DNA from 2 places in the Pseudoalteromonas sp. SWYJ118 genome. Region 2 is predicted to be linked to the other one. Evidence: riboswitches for the same ligand, from Rfam matches in the RefSeq annotation. Region 2 holds a riboswitch; the other holds the start of a gene.

Region 1 (7,682 bases), on a different contig from region 2:
CGACTAAAAACGCTACCGGAATTTCGGTGGTCGATATAGTTGACGTAACCGATGCGATAGACATTAATACAAAAAACAATAAGCCGACTAATAAACCAATTTCGCCCATAGTGCTAAATAGCGCAGGTAAAATAGCAAAAATAAGTTGCCCTTCGCCAATAAGCTTTCCGCCACTAAATACTTCAACGCCGTTGTGCTGCGCCACATAAATAGCAGGAATAATAAGTAATCCTGCTAAAAACGCCACACTGGTATCAAGTAAAGCAACACCTGCGGTGAGCTTTGGTAAATTAGCATCTGGCTGTAAATATGAGCCGTAAATCATCATGCAACCCACACCTAACGAGAGCGAAAAGAACGCTTGCCCCATTGCAGCAATAATTAAGTTAGGGTCGAGTATTTGGCTAAAATCAGGAATTAAATACGCGGCAAAGCCTTCGCTTGCGCCATCAAGTGTAGCAATGTAGGCAATTAAACCAACAAGCAATATGAGTAACAGTGGCATTAAACGGCGCGACCAAGTTTCGATTCCCGATTTAACCCCTTTTAAAATAATACTGGCGGTTAAAATAAGCATAAGCGGTGTAAACACAAAATTACGCAGCACTGAGTCGCTATGTAAAAACTCGCTTGCGCCTGTAAATCCAAAAAAGGTTGTTATAGGTTCAATAGCGTACGAGAGCATCCACCCTGCTACTATTGAGTAAAAACTTAGCATAACAACTGCGCCCGCAAGGCCTATGTAACCTGCTGCTGCACCAACTTTACGATTAGTGTTTTGCCATGCATCGCCCAATGCTTTTACAGGATTAGCTTGTGCTTTGTGACCTAAATAAAGTTCGGTATACAGCGCAGGGAGCGCAAGTAAAAATATAACAATAAAGTAAACCAGTAAAAATGCACCGCCGCCATGGTTGGCCGCTTGCGTAGGAAAACCCCAAATATTACCCAAACCCACTGCTGCGCCAGCAGCGGCTAAAACAAAACCAAGTCGGCTTTGAAACCCATCACGCACTTGTGCCATACATCTACAAATCTGTTATTATTTTGATTATTGTGAATTAAACCATATTTCATGCCAGCTGAGTAATAAAATTGTACCCAGCCTTTGTTAGTGGCGTTAACCGCTCACAATATCAGCGACTTCTTTTGCTTTAGGGCTTTTATGACTGAACACTATTTTAAAAACGCCTTGAGTATTACTTCAACTCAATTGGCAAATTTGTCTTTAGCAAGTAACAGTATTTTATTATTTAATGCTAAAACACTTGATCTTAGTGACTTTAATTTACCCGATTGCTTAAGCCCATTTGAGTTAACCATTATAAACCGTCGCAAAAGCCCTCAAGCTAAGCAAGAGTATTTAGCGACGCGGTTATTGTTAAAACACCTTATTAAAATAACGCAGCCGCAACATGCGCACGTAGCGCTTAATAAAATGAGTACAGAATTTGATGAGGCAAGCTCAAAGCTGCAAATACATGTAAGTGGTGATGTTATAAATACCTGTATTTCGCATTCGCATGGTTTGGTTGGGGTCGCGCTTAATTTTGATAAAAGTGAGTTTGGTTTTGATATTGAAAAAGTAAGCCTAAAGCGCCCGTTTGAAAAGCTCGCTAAACATTTTTATCATCAAGATGAAATTTCACTTATTACCGAGCCTACTAATACCCAAACCCAAGCAGATACTTTTTTTAGAATTTGGACATTAAAAGAGTCGCTTGCTAAAGCCACCAGCCGCCCTATTGCAAAATTACTTAGCCCCAATGTGTTTGACGAATTACATTGTGCAAAGCTGAGTGCTAGCAGCAATCGCGTTACTGTAGTTGATAGTAGTAACAGCAATGTTTGTTTTGATGTGAGTGTGGTGCATAAAAAAAGCATCGACTGGCGATGCTTTTTATTAACTGATTTTGTTAAGTAACTTTACTAGTTAATTTTACTAGGTAACTTTAATAAATCGCTTTCCTGAATAACCGCTTCTTAATAGTAAAATTACTTACGCAGCAAAATCATTTTCTAATAAACGGCTATGAATAGACTGCACTACGTTATCTGACTCAGTTTGCTCTACTAAAAAGCACAAGTTGTGCTTACTTGCACCGTGACAAATTAGTCGAATGTTAAAGTCTTTTAATACACTCATTAAGTTCATTTCGTGTTGGCGTAATTGAATCTCAGAGCCAATAAGTGCCACCAATGTTAGGTTGTTTTCTACCGACACATGGCAAAACTCTGCAAGCTTATCTAGGCATTCTTGATCAAGCTCTGGGCGCGAGGCGTTTTGCGCGTTATCAAGCGTTATAGCTACGCTGATTTCTGATGTGGTTACCAAATCGACCGATATATTGTATTCACTTAATAGTGTAAATACGCGTGCTAAAAAGCCGCTTGCTAGGAGCATTTCTGGGCTTTTAAGCGTAAGCAATATTTGGTTTTTACGTTGCGTTACTGCGCGTATACCTGGTTGCTGCGATTTTTCGCGCTCAATCCATGTACCACCACGTTCTGGCTCTCGGCTAGAACCTACAAATACATTAATGTGGCTACGGCTCGCTGGTAATATAGTTGCTGGGTGCAATACTTTTGCGCCGAAGGTCGCCATTTCGGCGGCTTCGTCAAAACTTAAACGTGCAATGGGCGTCGCTTTTGCGCACAAACGCGGGTCGGTGCTAAAAATGCCCACTACGTCGGTCCAAATATGCACACTTTTAGCGTTAATTGCTTCAGCTAGTAATGCAGCGCTATAGTCAGAACCACCACGTCCAAGCGTTGTGGTTTGACCGTATTCGTCACTACCAATAAATCCCTGCGTCACAATTACTTGAGTGTCTAATAACGGGATTAAATGCTCTTTAGCAGCTTGCGCTGTGGCTGCAACATTAGGCGTTGCTTTACCAAATTGGCTATCGGTTTTAAGCACTTTACGCACATCAAAGCGATCGGCGTTTAAACCTTGTAAACGCAGCACCTGAGCAAACAAATACGACGATAAACGCTCACCAAAGCTCAATAGCTCATCGTGTTGCTGATCGGTTGTTAGTGACTCTTGAGCCAATATTTGAAATGCTTTTAGGGTTTCGTTAAAGCCAACCGCTAAATCGGCATCTAGCGATAACTTATCTAAAATAGTTTGTTGAATAGCAAGCACGCCGTTTATGTGTTCTTGGCGCTCACTTGAGGTAATACTTGGTTTGCACAGTGCAACTAAGTGGTTAGTTACGCCGGCACTGGCGCTCACGGCAACAATACGTACGCTTTTATCTGCAACAATAATTTCGCTACAGCGACTCATCGCTTCAAAGTTTGCAACACTTGTTCCGCCAAACTTGGCAACGATGTAATCTGATTTTGCGCTTAACTCTGTTTGAGGCACTGTTTGTGGCGCTGATTGGGTAGTCATTTAGTCTCCTTTCGCGGTATCCAAACCGCAATAAAACAAGAAGAACTTGGCAAAGGAATGCTTGAAGATAAGTCCACTGCCAGAAGCTCTCCACCTATATTGGTGACAGTTTTGAGGATTCAGCCCCATAAACCGAAAAACAATGACGACGTACCATTATTTTCCTCGGCGAGTACTTCCCTCCTTAATGATCATCGGCTTTCGTCGCCTAACATTAAGTACCTAAGTATCGCACCTCTTCTGAATGCTTTATTAACCAGTGGCTAATAAAACAAAACCCCACTAAGTAGCGGGGCTTTGAAAGTTATCGTTTAGACGTCTAGCTGTCAAGCATTTAATAATTTATGCATCAAATAAAACTGCCCATGTAATACGAGCCTGCATAACCTACGGTGTAGCAAATTAATAAATGCAGCGATAAACGCAAGTAGCTCATAAAGGTAAGCGCTTTAACTTTGCTCATGGCAATAATGCCCGCAGCCGACCCAATGATCAGCATTGAACCGCCCACGCCCGTTGCATACGTAAACGACAACCAGTGTTGTTGGCTCATTACTATATCGGCTTTTAATAAAGCAGCAGTAAGCGGTACGTTATCGACCCCTGCTGATAATATGCCCATTAAGTAGTTTGCGTACTCGGGTGCCATTACCGTATATAGGTCGGTAAATTTACTCAACATACCAATTTCTTTAAGTGCGCCTACAAGTAAAAGCACACCTACAAAAAACAATAATGTGTCGTATTCTATATCGCGAACAAAATCGATTATGTCTTTGTTGATGTCTTTTTTGCGCATTAAAAATTGCGCCACTAAAAACATCACTGATAAGCCAAACAAAAAGGTGAGTAAAGGCGGTACGCTGTAAACTACACTCAGCATAAGTGTGCTCACTACGGTAGATAAAAATATAACAGCAATGGTAATGTCGGTTTTTTCGATGCGGGTTTTACCTGCACCAGCAAACTCAACACGCCCTTTCATACCGATAGACAGTAACCCGGCTAGCAGCATAACGCTTGCAAGTGCTGGCGCTATAAGTAGTAATAAATGACCTATGGTTACTTTGCCATCTAAAAATATCATCAGTGTGGTTACGTCACCTGTAATTAGCGATACTCCACCTGAGTTAACCCCAAACACAATAAGCGTGGCGTATTTAATGAGCTTTTTAGGTTCAAGTTTTAACGACATAACAACCGCGAGCGATATAAGCGTAGCTGTTACGTTGTCTGAAATCGACGAAAACAAAAATGCAAAACCACCCACCAAAAACATGAGCTTTTTTTCGCTAATACTTTTTGGCATAACACGGTGCACAATATTTTCTATAAACCCCTTTGAATTTAAATACGCGACAAAGGTCATTGCAGCCATTAAAAATAGCCATAACGAGGCAATCTCTAAAATATTTTCGTTTAAAAGGTGTTGAATCGTATCGGGGCTTTGCCCGTGAAGTGGGTATATAAAAAGAAGAATCCAGCAAAGCGTACCAAAAAACAGCGTGGTTTTAGCTTTATTAACATGGATTATATCTTCTATAACGATCAGTAAAAATGCAATCGCTATCAGGGTTAGAATAATCGAGGAAACCATGGTAGTTAAACAACCTTTGATATAGTTTTAAAGAACACACAAATAACATTCCATTTCATGTGCCTATTTTCGGCGCGAATTTTAGCACTGCCTCTATGCAAAAACTATTATTAAATGGTCTTAAAAACGAATACTATATACAGACAAGGTTAATTAAAAATACGTAATAATGAGTCTTCTAAAAGAACTCAATAATAAAATACTAGGATGTTGTAACCTCTTATGATCCCAGCTAAAAAGCTACTAAACACCATAACTGAACATTGGGGTGTACTAGAGCTATTATTTAAACGTTTTAAAATGGCTGACTTTAGCCTGAAAGACGTACAAAACGCCATTAAACAAAAACAGCCTACTTGGTCAAACGAGCGTATTTATAAAGAAACAAATCGTTTGTTAAACCAAGATATTTTAATTCCGCTGGCTAAATCCTCTCAGCTTGAGATAAATCGTGCCATTGCCGATTTTGCTACTTTTTTACTGCAAGAAGAACATTTAGGTTTAGCGCAAGAAATTAGCGTATTAGTCGACGACCTCGCACGTTTAGGTAATCGCCTAGATAACGCTGGCGAAATAGAAGACTTTGACGATTTGCGCCGCTTTAGCCGTATTATGGATGATCGGGTGCGTAAAATAATGAAGCTCTACGCGCACAACGAAAACGCCATTTTAAATCTTGTTGAGCAAGCTAAATCTAATAATGCAGTGCAATCGCTGCAAAAGCGTTATAAAGCGGTAATAGAAGCCTTTGACGAATACATAGAGCCCATGCTTGAAATGGTTGATATTCGCGGCGAATTTCATGCGTGCTTTACCCTCATTGAAGAACAAATAAGTAAGCAAATTATTCATATTGAGCGATCGGGTAAAGCCTACAACGACAAACGAATGCTGGAGCAATTACGTACCCGTATATTAGAAATGCATTTAGTGGGCAGAGAAAGCTTACGTAAAAGTGCCGATATGCTTATGCCGCTGCGCGAAGAGCTTCGCCGTAATAACTTAATAACTCGCCAAGCAGCCAAAGTACTTGGGCTTGTGCGTAAAAATGGCGTAGACAACATGCTAAGTGCTGTGCAGCCACATTTTGTAAGCGACGCGCAGCGATACTCGCTTGGTCAGCAACGCCATATTGTGGCTTACATGGCAAGCTTGGTTGAATTTGAACACGAAGAATACCAATTGCCAGATCAACAAGACGTGCCTGCATTTGTTACACCTAATATTCCTGACTACAACGATGTTAAAACCAGCTTTGCTAAGAGCTTTAATAAAAAACGTAAAAAGCCGCAACCCTTGTTGCAATTTTTAGATGAAAGCTACCCAGATCTCGATGCCGACGAAATGCTATTTTTGTATCAAAAATTAGTCAGCGACAGCGATATTAAAATAATTCAAAGCGATGAAAAAGCCCGCGTAAAAATTGCCGGTCAACACTTTTCTTTATATCCATTTAATTCAGAGCCTCAGCCAGATCCAAAGGCAGGTAAATAAACTATGACACACATAAACTTAGACGAGCTAACCCATCTACAAGCCATTAATAAAAAATTAGTAGCGGGTTATCACATTTGTGAGCAAGACAACGTAATGTGGCAAGAGCTTGACCAACACATAGAAGACTACACCGCCCTATTTACCGCTTTAGGTAACGATTTAAAACGCGACAGCCGTGGCTTTTATTATTTTGGTAGCGACGAAAGCACACCCAATATGGGCAAAATATCTCGCGCTATCGCGCTCACTATTTACATTTTAATTGAACACTACGCCAATACGGGTAAAGACCCAATGCGCGCATTGTTTGACGACGTAAACGATTTAGAGCTTATGCAAACGCTGGTGCAAATTAACAAACATTTGTTTGATCAGCTTGAGATATTTTCAGGATCTGATTTGCGCAAAGACGTTTATCTGCGCATGGTGCGCTTAGGTTTAGCCCGCGAAGTAGAAGGCGGCTTTATGCTACAAGCGCCAATTCACCGCTACATAGATGCACTCATGGAAGTAAACGAAGAAACCTACATTACAGAGGACGAGGAATGAAAAATCTATACGGACTAAGTAAACTCGCCCTACTTAACACCGCAGGCTATGCAAAATGTGTGATCCCGCTTGATAAAAGCAGCTCTATTTGCGCGCCCAATAACACAGGTAAAAGCTCGGTTATTAACGCCCTGCAGTTTCCGCTTATTAACGATTTACGCTTAACAGAATGGGACGGACACGATTTAGATGAAACCCGAAAGTTTTATTTTTCATCCGATCAGTCGTACATTTTACTAGAAGCTAACTTGCCTCATGGCTCGGTAGTAATAGGCGTTGCGGGACTTGGTAAAATTGCCGGTTACGCGCATCAGTACTTTTGTTATCAAGGAAAGCTTGATTTAGAGCAGTACACGCAAGGTAAAACTATTATTAAATTTACCAAGCTGTTCAACCATTTAAAATCGCTTAATTACAATCCTATTGAGCTTAAAGCACAAGAGCTCAACGCGCTATTGACTGGCGGCGCAACGCCTTTTGACGGCGACATAAACCTAAAAATGATCCCGCTTAATAATGTGCAAGACTCTTCTATTTATAAAGAAATATTTAGACGTATTCTTAACTTACACAAATTAGGCGCAAGCGACGTAAAACGCTTTATGCTACGCGTGTTTGAACGCCATATGTCGAACT
Region 2 (7,682 bases):
AAAAGCGCACTTAGCGTATGGCGATGTACAACACTTTAAAATGGTAAAGCAAAAACCGTGTGAGCCAGGCTGGTTCCGTCATCCAAATTGGACGCAAGTACTACAAAATACGTGGCGTGAGTCTATTCCAATTAGTGACGCGATGGGTATTAAGGTAGAAAGCTATACCGATTGGCAATTTACAACCAGCGCCGACCTAGACGCTAACTTAAACCTACATAACACCATGTTTGCAGGCTCTATTTATAGCTTGGCTACGCTAACAGGTTGGGGCGCTACGTACTTAGCACTTAAAGAAGCTGGGCTTGAAGGTAATATTGTATTAGCCGATGCTAACATTAAGTACTTAAAACCGCTTACTACTGACCCACGTGGCTGTGTTGATATACAAACCTGTAAGGGCAAGTTAAGCGATTTAGAAACCGATGGTAAAGCAAGTTACGTAGTGCCAGTAACTATTTACGATGGTGATAACGTGGTTGCCGAATTTGAAGGACAGTTTGTAGTAAAAAAATAACTGTTTAGCTGTTCAAAACACAAAAAAGCCAAGCGATGCTTGGCTTTTTCGTGCGTAAAACTTAGGGAAGTATCACAGCAGATCGGTTAATAATATACCTACACCAATACGTTCTACATCCGCATTGTAATCAATTAAGCTTTCGCCATAACCGTTAAAGTATTGTGCATAACCACGAACGCGGCCCCATAAAGGAAACGACCAGTCGAGTTGAATTGCACCACGATTATCTGAATTTAAGTTGTTACGTGTCATAAAGCTAAATTCATGGTCATGAAAACGATACGCGCCGCTAAACTCAAAGTAACCCATGTATTTATATATGTCTGGGTTGTCGTCGCCATTGGCTTCTAAAATATCTTCTTTTTCGTCCTCAGCTATTCGGTACCAAGGTTTAAAGCTAAAAACAAAGCCTCTGTTTTCCCAAATAAAGTCTGCATAAATACGGTTCCACGAACGTGAGTTTGGTTGGCTTCGACCATTTGACTGATGCGAAATACCTAAAGCAATTGCCATTTCGTCGCCCCATAATACGTTTTCTGGGTCGAGGTAATTTATCCAAAATATCTCTGGTTCGTAGTTGGTCTCACGAAATGGAGAAGAAATTTCTGAGTTATAAAGCTGCCAATACGATTGCAGTGTAAAGCCAAAAAATATGGCTTGGTCTTTATCCGAAAAATCATCGTAAAGAGGCACTTTTATCGATAGCTGGTATTTTGCTTCTAAGTTGTCGAGCGGTTCACCGTCGTTGTCGTCGGTTAGTGCATCAAAGCCATCAAATGGGCGATCGTTTGGGTGTGATACGTACGAAAGCGGTAAAATATAGTTACGCTTATGTGGCGTAATTACATTTCTATTTTTTTTACCTACTTCTTCACGAGCTTGGCGTTTATCAAGCGCGGTAAGTTGTTTGTTTTCTTCAAGAGCTGAACACTTTTTACGAAGATCGTCTAATGTTTGTTTACCATCTCCGCCAATTACTTCATTTAAAATACACTGCTTTACAAGTTCGATGTCGTTGTCTTGCTCATTTGTAGCAACTTCTTCTTGTGCGAAGGTAGCTGTACTTATTAAGGCAGAAAGTGTGATCCAGTGGCGCCAGCTCATTGTAATTCCTTGTGGGTTCGGGTTGTGTTGTATGCGTTAATTTAATTATAACGTCTTTTTACATATGTAACGGTGAACTTTTACTGAATTTGTATTTATAACAAGGTCTATACGTATACAAAGTAAATATAGATCAGAAAAAAAGCGGCCTAGGCCGCTTTTTTAATGCACATTAACTATGTGCTCTCACGCAATGAGAAGGGTGAGCTAAAGCTCAAATATGTTAGTAAAAAACTTATAAAGTTCGGTGCCTTGGTTAACACTCGCCGAGGCAAAGTGCAAAATGGCAATTGCATCGCAATCGAGAGTAAGTGTTTGCAGTGGTTGCTCGCTTAAGTAGCGCTCCATTCGTAAAATATTAGCAATAGGCTCACCGGCTTTAATGTGTCCGCCAAGTGGGGCTATGTATTCAACCATGCCGCCAATGGGGGCGTAATAAGTAAAGTAGTCATCTAAATTACATGCATAGCGAGTGATATTAGCTGGCGTATGTGGTGCGTTTTGTAAAACACCTTTGTGATTTAAGTAACTTAAAATGCTGTTAGCATCGTTTAGTGCTTCTTTTAAGTCTATTTTTTCTTGGCTGCCTAGCTCTACAGTAAATGCTTCTACAGGTATTGATAATTCACGACCTTGCTCGCTAAGTGCATCACTTAAATGCCACCATGGGCAAAAGTTAGCTTCATCCATAGCACCGTCAAAATCACTAGGAATAAGCAATACATGCTCAATATTAAAGTAACGTGCGCTGTCGGTTGCATAGGTTGGGCAGTACAAATGCTTGCTTGAAATAGGGCCTGTGTGTAAATCGAGTACTATATCAGCCTGATGAGCGAGCTTTTGTAAGTTAAGCGCAATGCGTTTACCCGTATTAAGTAAATAAGCCGGGCCGTTAAGTTTGCTGTCTACTTCGTCAATAAGCGCCTGTTTGAAGTTACTTTTTAATGTAGCGTCGTCATACTGGGTATGATTTTGTGCAAACTGTGCCACTAAATTTTTATTGTAGTGATACATGCGATTCCAATTAGTGCCCGTAATCGGATCGAACCTGCCAAGGGTAAACTCGCCAGATTTTTGATTACAACCAATCGGATTTGCATAAGGTACAAGGGTAATATCGCCACTAAGGTTAAGATGTTTTAATTGCTCAAGTAGCTGAAAAATAACAGCGTTGCCTTGTACTTCAGCGCCATGCATATTGGCCTGAACATAAACACTAGGCCCTGTGCCATCGCCTTTTAAACGATAAACAGGAATTGTAAGCGGTAAGCCGTTTGCAACTTCCCCTACTACAATGTTCTCTTGGCTGATGTGTGTTGTATTACTCATGCTTATTACCTTAAGTAGTGGCTGGCATTTTCGGCTTGGCGAACACAGGTAAGTTCACCGTTTTGCAATGTGTACTCGCCGGCGAGCTCATGGCATAAAAAATACGGCATACTTTCGGTAAAGCCGTAAGCACCGCATTGGCTAAATACTAGCCAGTCGTGCTCATTTAAATCGCTTGGTAAGTTATGTTCACCCAAGCAATCAAGCGCTGTACAAAGTGGGCCGTATAAAGTGACCGCTTGAGTTTTAGCACTGGATTCACGCAGTAACGCAGCAGGAAAATCTTGGCTGGTAACAGCAGGGCGTAATAAGTGGTTTATACCGCCGCTTAAAATGACTTGCTGTTGATTATAGTTTTGTTTGCGTTCTATTACTGGGTTTGCGTAATGACCACATTCGCCAACGGCATAGCGGCCCAGTTCCATCCATAGCTCTTCTACGCCCGCATCATTTTTAATTTTAGCGAGTGCAGCTATTAAGTCATCCCAATCAAGTGTTGTTTCGCTTTGTGTATAAGGAATACCTAAGCCGCCACCTAAATCGAGAATTTTAAGGCTAATATTTAAATCGCTGGCAAGTTGGCTAAGAGGTGCAATCATTTGTGACCACAAGTCGCTTAGTTTTTGCGTGCTAAGCATGTTGCCCCACTGAAAAATATGTAAGCCGTCAAACTTAAGTGCAGGGTAGTCGGTTACATTGAGTGCTTGCCACTCATCACAACCCAAACCAAACGGCGTAAGGCTGTCGCCGCCCAGTGGATTTTTTTCACCTTCAGGCCAGCGTAATTGCACTCGGAGTAATACTTGTAACTGCGTATTTTGTAGTTGCGCTTGTTGGTTTAACCAACGTACTTGATTGAGGCTTTCGGCTACGAATATACGTACTCCGCGCTCAATAAAGTGTTTAATTTGTTTAGGGCTTTTTGCAGGCCCTGTGTTGAGCACGCGCTGTGAGCTAATACCTTGTGCTAGCACTTGCTCAAGCTCACCTTTACTTGCTACGTCAAAATTAAAACCAGCGTTGTCTAAGCTTTGAATAATTTTAGACAGTGGATTTGCTTTTACCGCGTACCACAGTTTTACATCGGTTTGCGCAACTAAACGTGCAAGATGCGCGTTTAGTTGATCTAGGTCGTAAACAAAAAAAGGTGTATCAAGCTGTTGTGTAATTGTATTTACAGCAGTTTTGATAGGCGTGCTCAAAAAGCTCATTATCGTAAAACCTCTTCAAGTAATAATGATGCATCGCTTTTCTCGTCGCGGTATTTAACAATTAACGCACACGACATGCTTAGGCCTTGCTCGCGCGCCCATTCGTTTGACGCAGGGCGAGAGCCTGGTATTACAATGGCATATTCAGGAATAGGCTCGCCTTTATCTAGTTGTCGCTCGTTTACGCAGTCATACACCGGAATAGTCGCTGATAAACGCACGCCAGGGGCAAGTACTGCGCCTTTTTTAATGACTACGCCTTCAACAATAATACAGCCAGCGCCAATAAAGGCGTCGTCTTCTACAACTACTGGGCTTGCACCAATTGGCTCAAGTACACCACCAAGCTGCACTGCAGCACTTAAATGTACGTTTTTACCTACTTGTGCACACGAGCCAACTAATGCGTGGCTATCTACCATTGTGCCTTCGTCGATGTATGCACCAATGTTTACATACGCTGGTGGCATAATAATCGTGCCTTTAGCAACATAAGCACCACGGCGAACACTAGAGCCACCCGGCACCATACGTACGCCATCGTCAGTACTAAATTCTTGCGGAGCTAAGTTATGTTTATCAACAAAACCACCTGCAAACTCAGTATTAGTGCCATTTTTGAAGGCATCCAAAATGCCTTGTTTTACTTCTACGTTAGCTTGCCATTGGCCGCTTTCGTTTTGTGATGCTGCGCGTACTGCGCCCGATTCTAAATTATTTAATAGTTCTAACCAGCTCATTATAAAAACCTGTATTTAATGCCAAGATAAAATGGTGTTGTTTGCAGTTGTGATGCAATCGGTTTGAGTTAACTCAAGGTGTGTTAAAGGTGGACGAAGTTGCGGGCTGCTTAAGCGACCTTGCAAATGCATCAATACCTTTACGGGAATAGGGTTTGCAACAGCAAATAGGCTATTAATAGCGCTTGACCACTGGGCAAATAAATTAGGGTGTTGACCACTTAAGCTGCGTTTAACAAACTCGTGAGTTTGTGCGGGCCATGCATTTGCAGCTACCGACACTAAACCTTTTGCACCGGCTTGGGCAAAATATGGCATTAGCGCATCGTCGCCACTAAAAATAGCTAAATTAGGCGCTGCTTGGCGATAAGCTTCAAACTGAGCAATGCTGCCGCTCGCTTCTTTTAGTGCCCATAAATTTTTATTATTTTGTAAGTTTTGAATTGTTGCCGTTGGAATGCTAACAGCACTTCGACCCGGTACGTTATAAAGCATACACGGGTGAACACTTGCATTAAGTAGGCTTTCAAACCAATGAGTTTGACCTATAGCGCCAGGCTTTGCATAAAGCGGTGAGCCAAGTAAAAAGCTATGAATTGGGAGTGTATTACAGTAGTTAACCCACTCAATTTGTTGCTTTAAGTTACTACCGCCCACAGCAACCATGAGTGGTACTGCTGGTTTTAGTTGGCATACGTGTTCAACAATGGCTTGTTGCTCTTTTAGCGTGAGTGCTAAACCTTCGCCCGTACTGCCAAGTAGTAAAATACCGTTATGTGCCGCTTCTTGATCGCTAACCAGTTTAGTTAACGTGTTGTAGTCAACATCGCCGTGTTGATCAAATGGCGTTACGAGCGCGGTCCACAATGAGTAGTCGTTTAAATTGAAGTTGTTGATCATCTCTCACGAACTTATAATTTGTACCAACTTTATTAAAAACGTGATCATTTTAGCGATAACTAATTTAATGCAATTGGTATTATTCGAAGAGTTAAAAAGCTTTATGGAAGGAGCCGCATTAACGTCGTTCGAACTAATAATTCGAAGAGCGAATGGGCTTAAAATAATAGGGCGCACGGCCTTAATATTTAAGATCAGAAGCTCTCCACCAAACTAATAAGCTGCTTTTATAAGCAGCTATTGGTGACAGTCGCTAGGGTTCAACCTAGTCGCCCGAAATAAACACCTCGCAAAAGTGGTTACTTCTCGGCGTTAATTCCCCTCACGTATGCTCACTGGAGTTTGCGCTCCTAACATACGCTACCTGAATAACGCACCTCTTCTAGCCCTTTACACCTGTTTGTAGAGTAAAAACTTACAAACCTGTGCAATTTAAATAGGGTAATTACGGCGATTAAAGCATTTTAGCCGTCTAGGTGTCAAGCGACTAAATGCATATTCATTCATCCATAATGGGAGTGGTTACGTATTGGGTGCTTTTCTCGTACACTAGCAATATAAGTAGTGAGGTATTTAATTAGTATGGAAAAATTTAGCGATATTTATAAGCGAGCGGTAGAGCGAAAAGGCTCCGAAAAAATGCTTAAGTTATTACTTGCAAAACCGCTATCTAAAAAACAACTAAGCACGTTAAGTGACGACGATTGGCTTGAGGAATTTACTCGAAAAGTATTTCAAAGCGGCTTTTATTGGTCAGTCATTAATAATAAGTGGCCAGGCTTTAGAGCCGTTTTTTGGAATTTTAGCGTTGATAAGTTATTAATGATGCCACCTGATATGCTGGAACAAAAAGCAACGGATGAGCGAATCGTTCGTAACTATAAAAAAGTAAAAACAATTACCGAAAATGCTTACATGATCCACGAAATAGCAGGGGAACATGGCAGTTTTAGCCAGTTTGTCGCTAATTGGCCAGCAGACGATATTATTGGTTTATGGGCGTATTTAAAAAAACATGGTTCGCGTTTAGGCGGAAATACAGGACCTTATGCGCTACGAGCACTTGGTAAAGATACCTTTTTACTATCACGCGATGTAGAGAATTACTTACGTGCTCATAAAATTATAGACGGCGGCTTACAAACTAAAAAATCACTGAGTGCTGCCCAAGCTTTTTTTAATGAAATGCAAAAGCAAAGCGGCTTAAGTATGCAAGAGTTAAGTTTAATTGTTGCTTATGGCGTTGGTGACAACCGTGTTGGTATAAGTCAGCAATAATAGGAATTACCATGAAATTAGTGCCAAGATACACAGACATTACGGAAAACTTTGCGATAGAAGATTTTCCTGCAAGTGTTGCCTCTCCTCAGTTATTGCTGTGGAACGAGAGCTTAGCAAAAGAGTTTAATATTAACGTTGCAGCTGATTTGCGTGCTAGCACTTTTAGCGGTAACGAAAAACAGGCGATTCCTGCAGTAGCACTTGGTTACTCTGGGCACCAATTTGGGCATTTTTCGCCGCGTTTAGGCGATGGGCGAGCACATTTATTGGGCGCTATTAATGATGATAAAAACGAGCTGTGGGATATTCAATTAAAGGGCTCTGGTGCTACTCCTTACTCAAGAGGGGGAGATGGGCGCTGTGCACTTGGTCCTGCTATTCGTGAATACGTAATGAGCGAAGCAATGCATGCACTGGGTGTTAAAACCACCCGATGTTTAGCCGTCGTTGGCAGTGGTGAAACGGTTTATCGTAATCCGCCACAAGCAGGTGCAATAGTGACTCGTTTAGCAAGTAGCCACATTCGTGTTGGTTCATTTCAATATTTAGCGACGCAAGGCGATGTTGAAGGGCTTAAAAATTTAGCTGATTTAGCTA

The links. A riboswitch is a leader RNA that binds a small molecule or an ion and turns the genes downstream of it on or off. The one in region 2 is predicted to bind lysine.
Region 1: it holds a riboswitch for lysine, as region 2 does, so the genes downstream of both, lysC (lysine-sensitive aspartokinase 3) here and dapA (4-hydroxy-tetrahydrodipicolinate synthase) in region 2, are expected to answer to the same signal.

Annotation. Positions count from the first base shown of each region.
Region 1 is NZ_JADYXC010000002.1:226,214-233,895, forward strand. It holds gene I6F48_RS03745 (sodium-dependent transporter) at 1-1,024, opposite strand, end outside; gene I6F48_RS03750 (4'-phosphopantetheinyl transferase family protein) at 1,166-1,924, shown strand; gene lysC (lysine-sensitive aspartokinase 3) at 2,000-3,403, opposite strand; lysine riboswitch at 3,479-3,651, opposite strand; gene nhaD (sodium:proton antiporter NhaD) at 3,753-5,000, opposite strand; gene I6F48_RS03765 (hypothetical protein) at 5,223-6,494, shown strand; gene I6F48_RS03770 (condensin complex protein MksE) at 6,498-7,046, shown strand; gene I6F48_RS03775 (ATPase) at 7,043-7,682, shown strand, end outside.
Region 2 is NZ_JADYXC010000009.1:114,258-121,939, reverse strand. It holds gene I6F48_RS10855 (bifunctional GNAT family N-acetyltransferase/hotdog fold thioesterase) at 1-517, shown strand, start outside; gene I6F48_RS10850 (phospholipase A) at 590-1,624, opposite strand; gene I6F48_RS10845 (succinylglutamate desuccinylase/aspartoacylase family protein) at 1,832-2,953, opposite strand; gene I6F48_RS10840 (PLP-dependent decarboxylase) at 2,959-4,164, opposite strand; gene I6F48_RS10835 (2,3,4,5-tetrahydropyridine-2,6-dicarboxylate N-succinyltransferase) at 4,164-4,904, opposite strand; gene dapA (4-hydroxy-tetrahydrodipicolinate synthase) at 4,920-5,804, opposite strand; lysine riboswitch at 5,995-6,194, opposite strand; gene I6F48_RS10825 (DNA-3-methyladenine glycosylase I) at 6,387-7,082, shown strand; gene I6F48_RS10820 (protein adenylyltransferase SelO) at 7,094-7,682, shown strand, end outside.